DNA from 3 places in the Paenibacillus sp. M-152 genome. Region 2 is predicted to be linked to each of the others. Evidence: a T-box and tRNA genes for the amino acid it is inferred to sense, from the RefSeq annotation. Region 2 holds a T-box; the other regions hold tRNA genes.

Region 1 (3,243 bases), 1.2 Mb from region 2:
GCCATCGCTCAACGGATAAAAGCTACCCTGGGGATAACAGGCTTATCTCCCCCAAGAGTCCACATCGACGGGGAGGTTTGGCACCTCGATGTCGGCTCATCGCATCCTGGGGCTGAAGTAGGTCCCAAGGGTTGGGCTGTTCGCCCATTAAAGCGGTACGCGAGCTGGGTTCAGAACGTCGTGAGACAGTTCGGTCCCTATCTGTCGTGGGCGTAGGAAATTTGAGAGGAGCTGTCCTTAGTACGAGAGGACCGGGATGGACGTACCGCTGGTGTACCAGTTGTTCCGCCAGGAGCACCGCTGGGTAGCTATGTACGGAAGGGATAAGCGCTGAAAGCATCTAAGCGTGAAGCCCCCCTCAAGATGAGATTTCCCAGTATGTAAGACCCCTTGAAGACGACGAGGTAGATAGGTTGGGGGTGGAAGTGCAGTAATGCATGGAGCTGACCAATACTAATCGGTCGAGGGCTTATCCTAAGATAAGACGCAATAAGTTTCGGATCCAGTTTTCAAGGTGTAACCTTGAAACAAGTGTTAATATTCCCTGATAGCTCAGTTGGTAGAGCACTCGACTGTTAATCGAGTTGTCACAGGTTCGAGTCCTGTTCGGGGAGCCATATGGAGAGGTGTCCGAGTTGGCCGAAGGAGCACGATTGGAAATCGTGTAGGCGCCAAAAGCGTCTCGAGGGTTCGAATCCCTCTCTCTCCGCCAGAATTATTCTATAGCATGGCCCGTTGGTCAAGGGGTTAAGACACCTCCCTTTCACGGAGGTAACAGGGGTTCGAATCCCCTACGGGTCATAAAAAAAAAAAAAAAAAAGTTGCATTAAAAAGTTTGTTATGGTATAATACGAGAAGTGTTCCGTTGGGGAGGCTTAGCTCAGCTGGGAGAGCATCTGCCTTACAAGCAGAGGGTCGGGGGTTCGATCCCCTCAGCCTCCACCATTTTAAAATAAATACTTATTACTGTCGCGGGGTGGAGCAGTTCGGTAGCTCGTCGGGCTCATAACCCGAAGGTCGCAGGTTCAAATCCTGCCCCCGCAACCAATTTAAATCTATTATGGAACTGTGGTGTAGAGGCCTAACATGCCTGCCTGTCACGCAGGAGATCGCGGGTTCGAATCCCGTCAGTTCCGCCATTATTAATGTATTAATTGATAAAGGGTCTTATTGTAAGGCTCGGTAGCTCAGTCGGTAGAGCAGAGGACTGAAAATCCTCGTGTCGGCGGTTCGATTCCGTCCCGAGCCACTTTTAATTGAATAGTTTTTGTGCCGGTGTAGCTCAATTGGTAGAGCAACTGACTTGTAATCAGTAGGTTGGGGGTTCAAGTCCTCTCGCCGGCACCATTTTGGAGGATTAGCGAAGTGGCCAAACGCATCAGACTGTAAATCTGCTCCCTTACGGGTTCGGTGGTTCGAATCCATCATCCTCCACCAGTTTTATAGGGGCATAGTTTAAAGGTAGAACAACGGTCTCCAAAACCGTTGGTGTGGGTTCAATTCCTGCTGCCCCTGCCAATTACTTCTTTTCCTGTGGCGGTCGTGGCGAAGTGGTTAACGCACCGGACTGTGACTCCGGCATTCGTGGGTTCAAGCCCCATCGGCCGCCCTTTCTTATTGGGGATTAGCCAAGCGGTAAGGCAACGGACTTTGACTCCGTCATGCATAGGTTCAAATCCTATATCCCCAGCCATCTTATGCGGACGTGGCTCAGCGGTAGAGCATCGCCTTGCCAAGGCGAGGGTCGCGGGTTCGATTCCCGTCGTCCGCTTTTTATACTCTGGCGCCATAGCCAAGTGGTAAGGCAAAGCTCTGCAAAAGCTTTATTCCCCAGTTCAAATCTGGGTGGCGCCTCCATAACTTAATATGCCGGCGTGGCGGAATGGCAGACGCGCTCGACTCAAAATCGAGTGGGAAACCGTGGAGGTTCGAGTCCTCTCGCCGGTATATATAGAAGGATGATAAAATGCTTTAATGCATTTTATCATCCTTTTTATTATTCGTATTCTTAACTTTGGCAACAAGATTAACTTGGATCCAGATGAGTGGAAGATAAGAACTTTGCAGAGATCCTTTTTAATTAGGTTTATATTTGACTGGGACTGTGAAGTTGTAGTAGGATGATGGTACTGAAAAAACATTTATAGTTTATTAAGTGTAAGAGAAATGAGGAATGCATATGCAGGAAAGAATTTTGGAAGCTTTTGTAGAGGAAGTTCATGAGAATGGTTTGAAATTTACTATGGACGATCTTGCGAAAAGACTTGCCATCAGTAAGCGTACATTGTACGAGAATTTCTCATCTAAGACGCTTATTTTAGAGACACTGATTGAGCGTACAAATGATGATATGATTCAAAAGACAGAAGAAATTATCCAAAACAATGAATTAACTTTGTTAGAAAAGATTAAACAGTCGATTAGGGTTATGCCGCTGTATTATAAGTTTTATGATTTAAGAATATTAGACCAGATGAAAAAGTATTATCCTGAGCAATGGAAAAGAGTACATGCTGATTTAAATGATTGGTCGCCGATTAGAACATTAATTCAGGAAGGTATCCGAGAAGGAGTTATTGTGAACAAAAATGAAGCTCTGATCATGAAGCTTATTATTGATACAGTAAATTTAACGCTTGATCAGCGTTTCTTTCTGGATAACAGTGTGACGGTAGAGGAAGCAACTTATTCCATTGTAGATATATTGTTATTTGGGTTAGTCGAAAAACAAAAATAGCCTAATAATATGTGCATATTAAAAGAGGCTATTTTTTTATGTGAAAACTAATAAAACAATTAGAGTTTTTTTGTTTTTTGAAGTTGGGATACTGAATTTAACTATTGATAAATAAAAGGGGTTCTGAAAAGGAAGGGTGGAAATATGTCTATACTGACAAGAAATCGGGGAGCAATGCTGTTATTGATGCTTAACATTTTTTTAGCATTCATGGGGATTGGATTAGTTGTACCTGTTTTACCTAAATTTATAAGCGAGCTAGGGATGAACGGTTCTTCCATGGGGCTGATGGTTGCAGCTTTTGCGTTGACACAGCTTTTATTATCACCGCTGTCAGGAAAATTGTCTGACCGTTATGGACGTAAAAAGTTGATTGTTTCTGGAATGTTCATTTTTATGCTGTCAGAGCTTGTTTTTGGACTGGCGAGTTCCGTCCCTACCTTGTTTGTTGCACGAATCATGGGCGGGGTAGGGGCAGCGTTGCTTACTCCTTCTATTATGGCCTA
Region 2 (3,243 bases):
TGTGCGCCAAAGTGTTCATAAAATCCTGGGATTTCTTTATAGTGCTGCTCATTATTCAGATTTGTTTTATATTCATATCCTACAATTTTGGTCGTTTCGAGTTGCAATATTACAGGCTTGTTCACCTCTAATTCCTCCGTTGCGTTTTTTTGGTAATCCAAAAAATTGATTTTGCTTTGACCAGAAAGCTCAATGTCACAGTTACGATATTTCCCAGGGGTGATCCCAAAACTTTTTTCAAAAGCGCGAGTAAAAGCTTCTTGCGAGTTGTACTGATACTCAATAGCAATGTCCAATACCTTTTGATTGGATTGCTTTAGCCGTTTAGCCGCCTCGGACAATCTTCTCCTTCTTATATATTGTTGCACTGTAAAACCCGAAATGGCCTGAAAAACCCGCTGGAAATGAAAAGCTGAAAAGTATGCCTGTGAAGCAACCTCGGCAATTTTTAAATCTTCCCGGAGATTCAATTCAATAAACTCAATCGCACACTGAATTCGTTTAAAGTAGTCCATATAATCCTTCCCCGCACTTGTAATTTATCTAGCCTACATCCACATTGGGTAACCCACGTATTCATTATGTATAACTCTTTACCTACTTGTTTGATTATTTGTGCTAAGTTTACCACGGCTTTTCATTTGGCAGAAATAAAAAAAGCAGCACTGAGATGTAAAATCAATCTCAACGCTGCTAGTGAATGTATTTTAATTATCCGAGCTTGATTTTAGCAAATTTCCGTTTACCTACCTGTACAATGTCGCCTTCTTGCGGCTTGTATGCTTCGTTCACATCAGTCCACTTCTCTTCATTAATTTTAACCGAACCCTGCTGAATACTACGCTTGGCCTCACCGTTAGATGCTGCAAAGCCTAGATGAGTCAGCAACTGGATCACACGAATGCCGCCTTCTTCTAGCTGATCTGCTGTCAAGGTGAATTCTTCAATATCATCAGGAAGCGCGCGTTGTTGGAATACGGTCACAAAATGCTGCTTGGCTGCTTCCGCCGCTTCTTCACCGTGGTACATGCGGACTAATGTTCCGGCCAGTTTCATTTTGGCATCACGTGGATGCACTGAACCTTCCTTAACACCTTTCGCCAGCTCTGCCAGCTCCTCATTGGTAATATCCGTTGCAAGCTCAAAATATTTCAGCATCAGCTCGTCAGGAACGGACATTGATTTACCGTAAATTTCGTTTGGCTCCTCATCCACACCAATGTAGTTCCCCAAACTTTTGCTCATCTTCTGAACGCCATCAAGACCCTCAAGCAGTGGTAATGTAATAGTTGCCTGCGGCTCCACTCCGTATTCTTTTTGCAGCGTTCTACCCATCAGCAGATTAAACTTCTGATCTGTACCACCCAATTCTATATCACTTTGGAGAGCCACAGAATCCATGCCCTGCATCAGCGGGTAAAAGAACTCATGGATGCTGATCGGCAAGCCGTTTTGGTATCTTTTTGTAAAATCATCCCGCTCCAACATACGGGCAACCGTTACTTTAGCAGACAGAGTTACCACATCCGCAAAAGACATCGGGCCTAACCATTCAGAATTGTAGTATACCTTTGTCTTTTCAGGATCGAGAATCTTAAAGATTTGTTCCTTGTATGTTTGTGCATTGCGCTGTACATCTTCCTCAGTCAGTTGCTTGCGGGTCTCCGATTTACCTGTCGGATCACCAATTCTGCCTGTAAAATCTCCGATAATCAGTTGCACTTGGTGCCCTAATTCCTGAAACTGGCGCAGTTTGTGCATAACAACCGTATGTCCGATGTGAATGTCGGGCGCAGACGGATCCAAACCCAGCTTAATTTTGAGTGGCTCGCCGCTAACAACCGATTTAACAACCTTACGCTTCAGCTCATCCTCAGGTACAATTTCCGCTACTCCACGACGTATCACTTCTAGTTGTCGTTCTACCTCTGCCTGTTGCTCAGGCTTCAATTCTTCCCACTTCATCCTGAATCCCTCCTATTTTTCATCCAAAAATTACTATTTTAACAAACCAAAAAGCCCCTTTCATCCCAAGGGACGAGAAGGAGCTGCTCGCGTTACCACCCTAATTAAAGAAACGTATGCAAAAGCAAACGTTTCTTTCACTTCATTCCTATAACGGGTCTACACCCGGTACCGGATTACTATGATGAGCTTCGCAAACCTGCAAAAGCCTTCCATTCATCCAGACAGCTCCAGACGGTAATTCAAAGGAGGGACGCTACCGATTCACACCACCCATCGGCTCTCTGCACAACGTGATTCCGCCTTCTACTGAAGTCTTTCTCTGCTTTTCACGATATTTACTTTGACCTATTTATAACACACTGTTTTTATGTAGTCAACGACACCAAAAGACAGGCTTTTTAGCATATGGGTTCATTTTGTAATTTTATGCTATAATAATGGCTGTTATAAAGGAGGAAGACTTAATGGTTGAAGAAAAAAACAATGTATCAGAGCCAAAGCCTTCCCGCTTACGGAGAACCATGCGAAGGCTCGGCCGTGTCATAAAGTGGGTCGTTATCATCGGTTTTATGGGAGCACTATTCGCAGGAGGAACCGCCGCCGGCTATATTGCTTCTATTGTAAAAAACGAGCCCGTGCGTTCCAGATCTACGATTCTACAGGAAGTAGATAAAAATGCAATTACAGGCTTCGCTTATTTCAATGATGGCTCTCCCATCGGGCAGCTTCGGACCGAGGAAGATCGAAGACCTGTTACATTTAAGGAGATTCCTCAGCTCGTCATTGACGCAGTCATTGCTATTGAAGATAACCATTTTTACGAGCATAAAGGTGTCGATTTGTCGGGAACGCTGCGTGCTGTGAAGCAAAAGGCACTACATGAATCCGTACAAACTGGGGGGAGTACTCTTACCCAGCAGCTTGCACGTCGTGTCTTTTTAAATCTTGATCGTACGGATGACCGCAAGGTCAAAGAAATTTTACTATCTCTGCGCCTTGAGCGCTTCCTGAGCAAGCAGCAAATAATTACAGCCTATCTCAATAAGGTACCCTTTGGTAACGGATCAAGCGGTTACAACGTCTTTGGTATTAAAGCAGCGGCCAAAGGTATTTTTAATGAGAATGATTTGGGCAAGCTTAATGTAGCCCAAGCTGCCTATCTGGCAGGCTTGCCACAACTCCCTTCTTCTTATTCTGCTTACAACGGTAAAGGCGAATTTAATGAAGCTGGTTTTAAAAGAGCGATCAACCGCCAGCACCTGGTGCTCAGCCGAA
Region 3 (3,243 bases), 2.7 Mb from region 2:
CTCATCGCATCCTGGGGCTGAAGTAGGTCCCAAGGGTTGGGCTGTTCGCCCATTAAAGCGGTACGCGAGCTGGGTTCAGAACGTCGTGAGACAGTTCGGTCCCTATCTGTCGTGGGCGTAGGAAATTTGAGAGGAGCTGTCCTTAGTACGAGAGGACCGGGATGGACGTACCGCTGGTGTACCAGTTGTTCCGCCAGGAGCACCGCTGGGTAGCTATGTACGGAAGGGATAAGCGCTGAAAGCATCTAAGCGTGAAGCCCCCCTCAAGATGAGATTTCCCAATTAGTAAGACCCCTTGAAGACGACGAGGTAGATAGGTTGGGGGTGGAAGTGCAGTAATGCATGGAGCTGACCAATACTAATCGGTCGAGGGCTTATCCTAAGATAAAGCGCAATAAGTTTCGGATCCAGTTTTCAAGGTGTAACCTTGAAGTTAGAATTTGCGAGGCAAATTCATGTTTGGTGGCGATAGCGGAGGGGTTCCACACGTACCCATCCCGAACACGACCGTTAAGCCCTCCAGCGCCGATGGTACTTGGACCGCAGGGTCCTGGGAGAGTAGGACGCCGCCAAGCAAAGTCCTTTAAAGGATGATAAAATTATAAATTAGGGCCTTTAGCTCAGCTGGTTAGAGCGCACCCCTGATAAGGGTGAGGTCGGTGGTTCGAGTCCACTAAGGCCCACCATTTCTAGATTGACTAAAAGTATGGGGCTATAGCTCAGCTGGGAGAGCGCCTGCCTTGCACGCAGGAGGTCAGGGGTTCGATCCCCCTTGGCTCCACCAATATTCCCTGATAGCTCAGTTGGTAGAGCACTCGACTGTTAATCGAGTTGTCACAGGTTCGAGTCCTGTTCGGGGAGCCATATTTTTAATACTTCTGAATTTTATATATAAGGTGGCGGCGTAGCTCAGCTGGCTAGAGCGTACGGTTCATACCCGTGAGGTCGGGGGTTCGATCCCCTCTGCCGCTACTCGGAGAGATACCCAAGTGGCTATAAGGGGACCCTCTGCTAAGGGGTTAGACTGCGAAAGTGGTGCGAGGGTTCGAATCCCTCTCTCTCCGCCATAAATTTATTAAATCAGAATTCATTTTGTAAGGCCCGTTGGTCAAGGGGTTAAGACACCTCCCTTTCACGGAGGTAACAGGGGTTCGAATCCCCTACGGGTCATAATATGGAGGCTTAGCTCAGCTGGGAGAGCATCTGCCTTACAAGCAGAGGGTCGGGGGTTCGATCCCCTCAGCCTCCACCATATTTTATATCGCGGGGTGGAGCAGTTCGGTAGCTCGTCGGGCTCATAACCCGAAGGTCGTAGGTTCAAATCCTGCCCCCGCAATTAATTTCCTATTGGAAATGCCTCTGGAACTGTGGTGTAGAGGCCTAACATGCCTGCCTGTCACGCAGGAGATCGCGGGTTCGAATCCCGTCAGTTCCGCCATTTAAATGCATATAGTACGAACTATATGGTATAGTTATAAAATTAAATATGGCTCGGTAGCTCAGTCGGTAGAGCAGAGGACTGAAAATCCTCGTGTCGGCGGTTCGATTCCGTCCCGAGCCACCTTTCAAGTGGGAATTGGTAATGTGCCGGTGTAGCTCAATTGGTAGAGCAACTGACTTGTAATCAGTAGGTTGGGGGTTCAAGTCCTCTCGCCGGCACCATTTTGGAGGATTAGCGAAGTGGCCAAACGCATCAGACTGTAAATCTGCTCCCTTACGGGTTCGGTGGTTCGAATCCATCATCCTCCACCAGTTTTATAATCATATGGCGGTCGTGGCGAAGTGGTTAACGCACCGGACTGTGACTCCGGCATTCGTGGGTTCAAGCCCCATCGGCCGCCCTTTGATTCTTAATTTAATGGGGATTAGCCAAGCGGTAAGGCAACGGACTTTGACTCCGTCATGCATAGGTTCAAATCCTATATCCCCAGCCATTAAGAGCCATTAGCTCAGTTGGTAGAGCACCTGACTTTTAATCAGGGTGTCGAAGGTTCGAGTCCTTCATGGCTCACCATTTATAAATTATTTTGCGGTCGTGGCGGAATTGGCAGACGCGCACGGTTCAGGTCCGTGTGGGCTAACCCCCCGTGGAGGTTCGAGTCCTCTCGACCGCACCATATTTTGCGGACGTGGCTCAGCGGTAGAGCATCGCCTTGCCAAGGCGAGGGTCGCGGGTTCGATTCCCGTCGTCCGCTCCATTATCCATACGGCGCCATAGCCAAGTGGTAAGGCAAAGCTCTGCAAAAGCTTCATCCCCAGTTCAAATCTGGGTGGCGCCTTAACTGCTCATTATGGAATTTAATATGCGCCCTTAGCTCAGCTGGATAGAGCGTTTGACTACGAATCAAAAGGCCGGGAGTTCGAATCTCTCAGGGCGCGCCATTTCTTAAAAAATGTATAATGTCGGGATGTAGCTCAGCTTGGTAGAGCACCTGGTTTGGGACCAGGGGGTCGCATGTTCAAATCGTGTCATCCCGATACTGATTTGCGGGTGTAGTTCAATGGTAGAACTCCAGCCTTCCAAGCTGGTAGCGTGGGTTCGATTCCCATCACCCGCTTTTTGCTATAGCGGATTCTTGTTGCCTCAGTGGTGACACCTTATAAATAAAGAGAGCCTGTCTGGGGACAGAGCTCTCTCTTTTTTTTGTACATTTATATTCCATAGATTCCACAAAGTGATGGCTATTGTTAGTGCTTGCCATCGGTGTATCTCTCCTGTTCCTGCAGGGGGATACACCGATAACTGATCTAGTGCACAGATTTTACACTGGAATGGTTAGTTGGATAGAGGTTCCCTGATTTGGAGCAGAAGTCATGCTCATGAAGCCGCCTACTCCTCTAGCTCGTTCTTCCATGCTGAACAATCCAACTCCCTCTCCTTTGGATTCTCCAGAGAAGCCCATACCCTCATCCCGAATAGTTACTTTTATTATTTCGTCTTGATCCTCTACATCAACGTATGCTTCTGCTACATCTGCGTATTTAGCCACATTCGTCAGTGCTTCTTGTACAATTCTATAGATTGCTATTTCTTTTCGGATATCAAGGCGTTTACGTAAAGTACATTGAAAATGCACTTCGATTCCGTAATGCGAACAGAAATTTTCAATATAAGTTCTTAGGGCCGGTACGACACCCAAATCATCCAAAACTGAGGGACGAAGTTCCCACGCTAAGCCGCGAACATCTTTAATGATATCAGTTACCTGTGTACGCAGATTTTCCAGAGTAGCACTGGGCTGT

Evidence for each region. A T-box is a leader RNA that pairs with one kind of tRNA and senses whether it is charged. The one in region 2 lies ahead of tyrS (tyrosine--tRNA ligase), so its partner is inferred to be a tRNA-Tyr.
Region 1: it has a tRNA-Tyr gene. The T-box ahead of tyrS (tyrosine--tRNA ligase) is inferred to sense a tRNA for this amino acid. The anticodon was not compared.
Region 3: it has a tRNA-Tyr gene. The T-box ahead of tyrS (tyrosine--tRNA ligase) is inferred to sense a tRNA for this amino acid. The anticodon was not compared.

Annotation. Positions count from the first base shown of each region.
Region 1 covers NZ_CP034141.1:4,848,128-4,851,370, reverse strand. The annotation lists rRNA gene EGM68_RS21325 (23S ribosomal RNA) at 1-477, shown strand, start outside; tRNA gene EGM68_RS21320 (tRNA-Asn) at 542-617, shown strand; tRNA gene EGM68_RS21315 (tRNA-Ser) at 621-712, shown strand; tRNA gene EGM68_RS21310 (tRNA-Glu) at 730-801, shown strand; tRNA gene EGM68_RS21305 (tRNA-Val) at 870-945, shown strand; tRNA gene EGM68_RS21300 (tRNA-Met) at 971-1,047, shown strand; tRNA gene EGM68_RS21295 (tRNA-Asp) at 1,063-1,139, shown strand; tRNA gene EGM68_RS21290 (tRNA-Phe) at 1,177-1,249, shown strand; tRNA gene EGM68_RS21285 (tRNA-Thr) at 1,272-1,347, shown strand; tRNA gene EGM68_RS21280 (tRNA-Tyr) at 1,352-1,437, shown strand; tRNA gene EGM68_RS21275 (tRNA-Trp) at 1,445-1,518, shown strand; tRNA gene EGM68_RS21270 (tRNA-His) at 1,537-1,609, shown strand; tRNA gene EGM68_RS21265 (tRNA-Gln) at 1,619-1,693, shown strand; tRNA gene EGM68_RS21260 (tRNA-Gly) at 1,700-1,771, shown strand; tRNA gene EGM68_RS21255 (tRNA-Cys) at 1,783-1,857, shown strand; tRNA gene EGM68_RS21250 (tRNA-Leu) at 1,869-1,947, shown strand; gene EGM68_RS21245 (TetR/AcrR family transcriptional regulator) at 2,180-2,737, shown strand; gene EGM68_RS21240 (MFS transporter) at 2,882-3,243, shown strand, end outside.
Region 2 covers NZ_CP034141.1:3,671,525-3,674,767, forward strand. The annotation lists gene EGM68_RS16120 (AraC family transcriptional regulator) at 1-515, opposite strand, end outside; gene tyrS (tyrosine--tRNA ligase) at 712-1,965, opposite strand; T-box leader at 2,031-2,297, opposite strand; gene EGM68_RS16130 (transglycosylase domain-containing protein) at 2,433-3,243, shown strand, end outside.
Region 3 covers NZ_CP034141.1:500,334-503,576, forward strand. The annotation lists rRNA gene EGM68_RS02185 (23S ribosomal RNA) at 1-382, shown strand, start outside; rRNA gene rrf (5S ribosomal RNA) at 459-575, shown strand; tRNA gene EGM68_RS02195 (tRNA-Ile) at 610-686, shown strand; tRNA gene EGM68_RS02200 (tRNA-Ala) at 709-784, shown strand; tRNA gene EGM68_RS02205 (tRNA-Asn) at 789-864, shown strand; tRNA gene EGM68_RS02210 (tRNA-Met) at 899-972, shown strand; tRNA gene EGM68_RS02215 (tRNA-Ser) at 976-1,067, shown strand; tRNA gene EGM68_RS02220 (tRNA-Glu) at 1,099-1,170, shown strand; tRNA gene EGM68_RS02225 (tRNA-Val) at 1,177-1,252, shown strand; tRNA gene EGM68_RS02230 (tRNA-Met) at 1,263-1,336, shown strand; tRNA gene EGM68_RS02235 (tRNA-Asp) at 1,362-1,438, shown strand; tRNA gene EGM68_RS02240 (tRNA-Phe) at 1,489-1,561, shown strand; tRNA gene EGM68_RS02245 (tRNA-Thr) at 1,587-1,662, shown strand; tRNA gene EGM68_RS02250 (tRNA-Tyr) at 1,667-1,752, shown strand; tRNA gene EGM68_RS02255 (tRNA-His) at 1,769-1,841, shown strand; tRNA gene EGM68_RS02260 (tRNA-Gln) at 1,860-1,934, shown strand; tRNA gene EGM68_RS02265 (tRNA-Lys) at 1,939-2,014, shown strand; tRNA gene EGM68_RS02270 (tRNA-Leu) at 2,030-2,117, shown strand; tRNA gene EGM68_RS02275 (tRNA-Gly) at 2,124-2,198, shown strand; tRNA gene EGM68_RS02280 (tRNA-Cys) at 2,209-2,279, shown strand; tRNA gene EGM68_RS02285 (tRNA-Arg) at 2,306-2,382, shown strand; tRNA gene EGM68_RS02290 (tRNA-Pro) at 2,405-2,478, shown strand; tRNA gene EGM68_RS02295 (tRNA-Gly) at 2,488-2,558, shown strand; gene EGM68_RS02300 (PAS domain-containing sensor histidine kinase) at 2,763-3,243, opposite strand, start outside.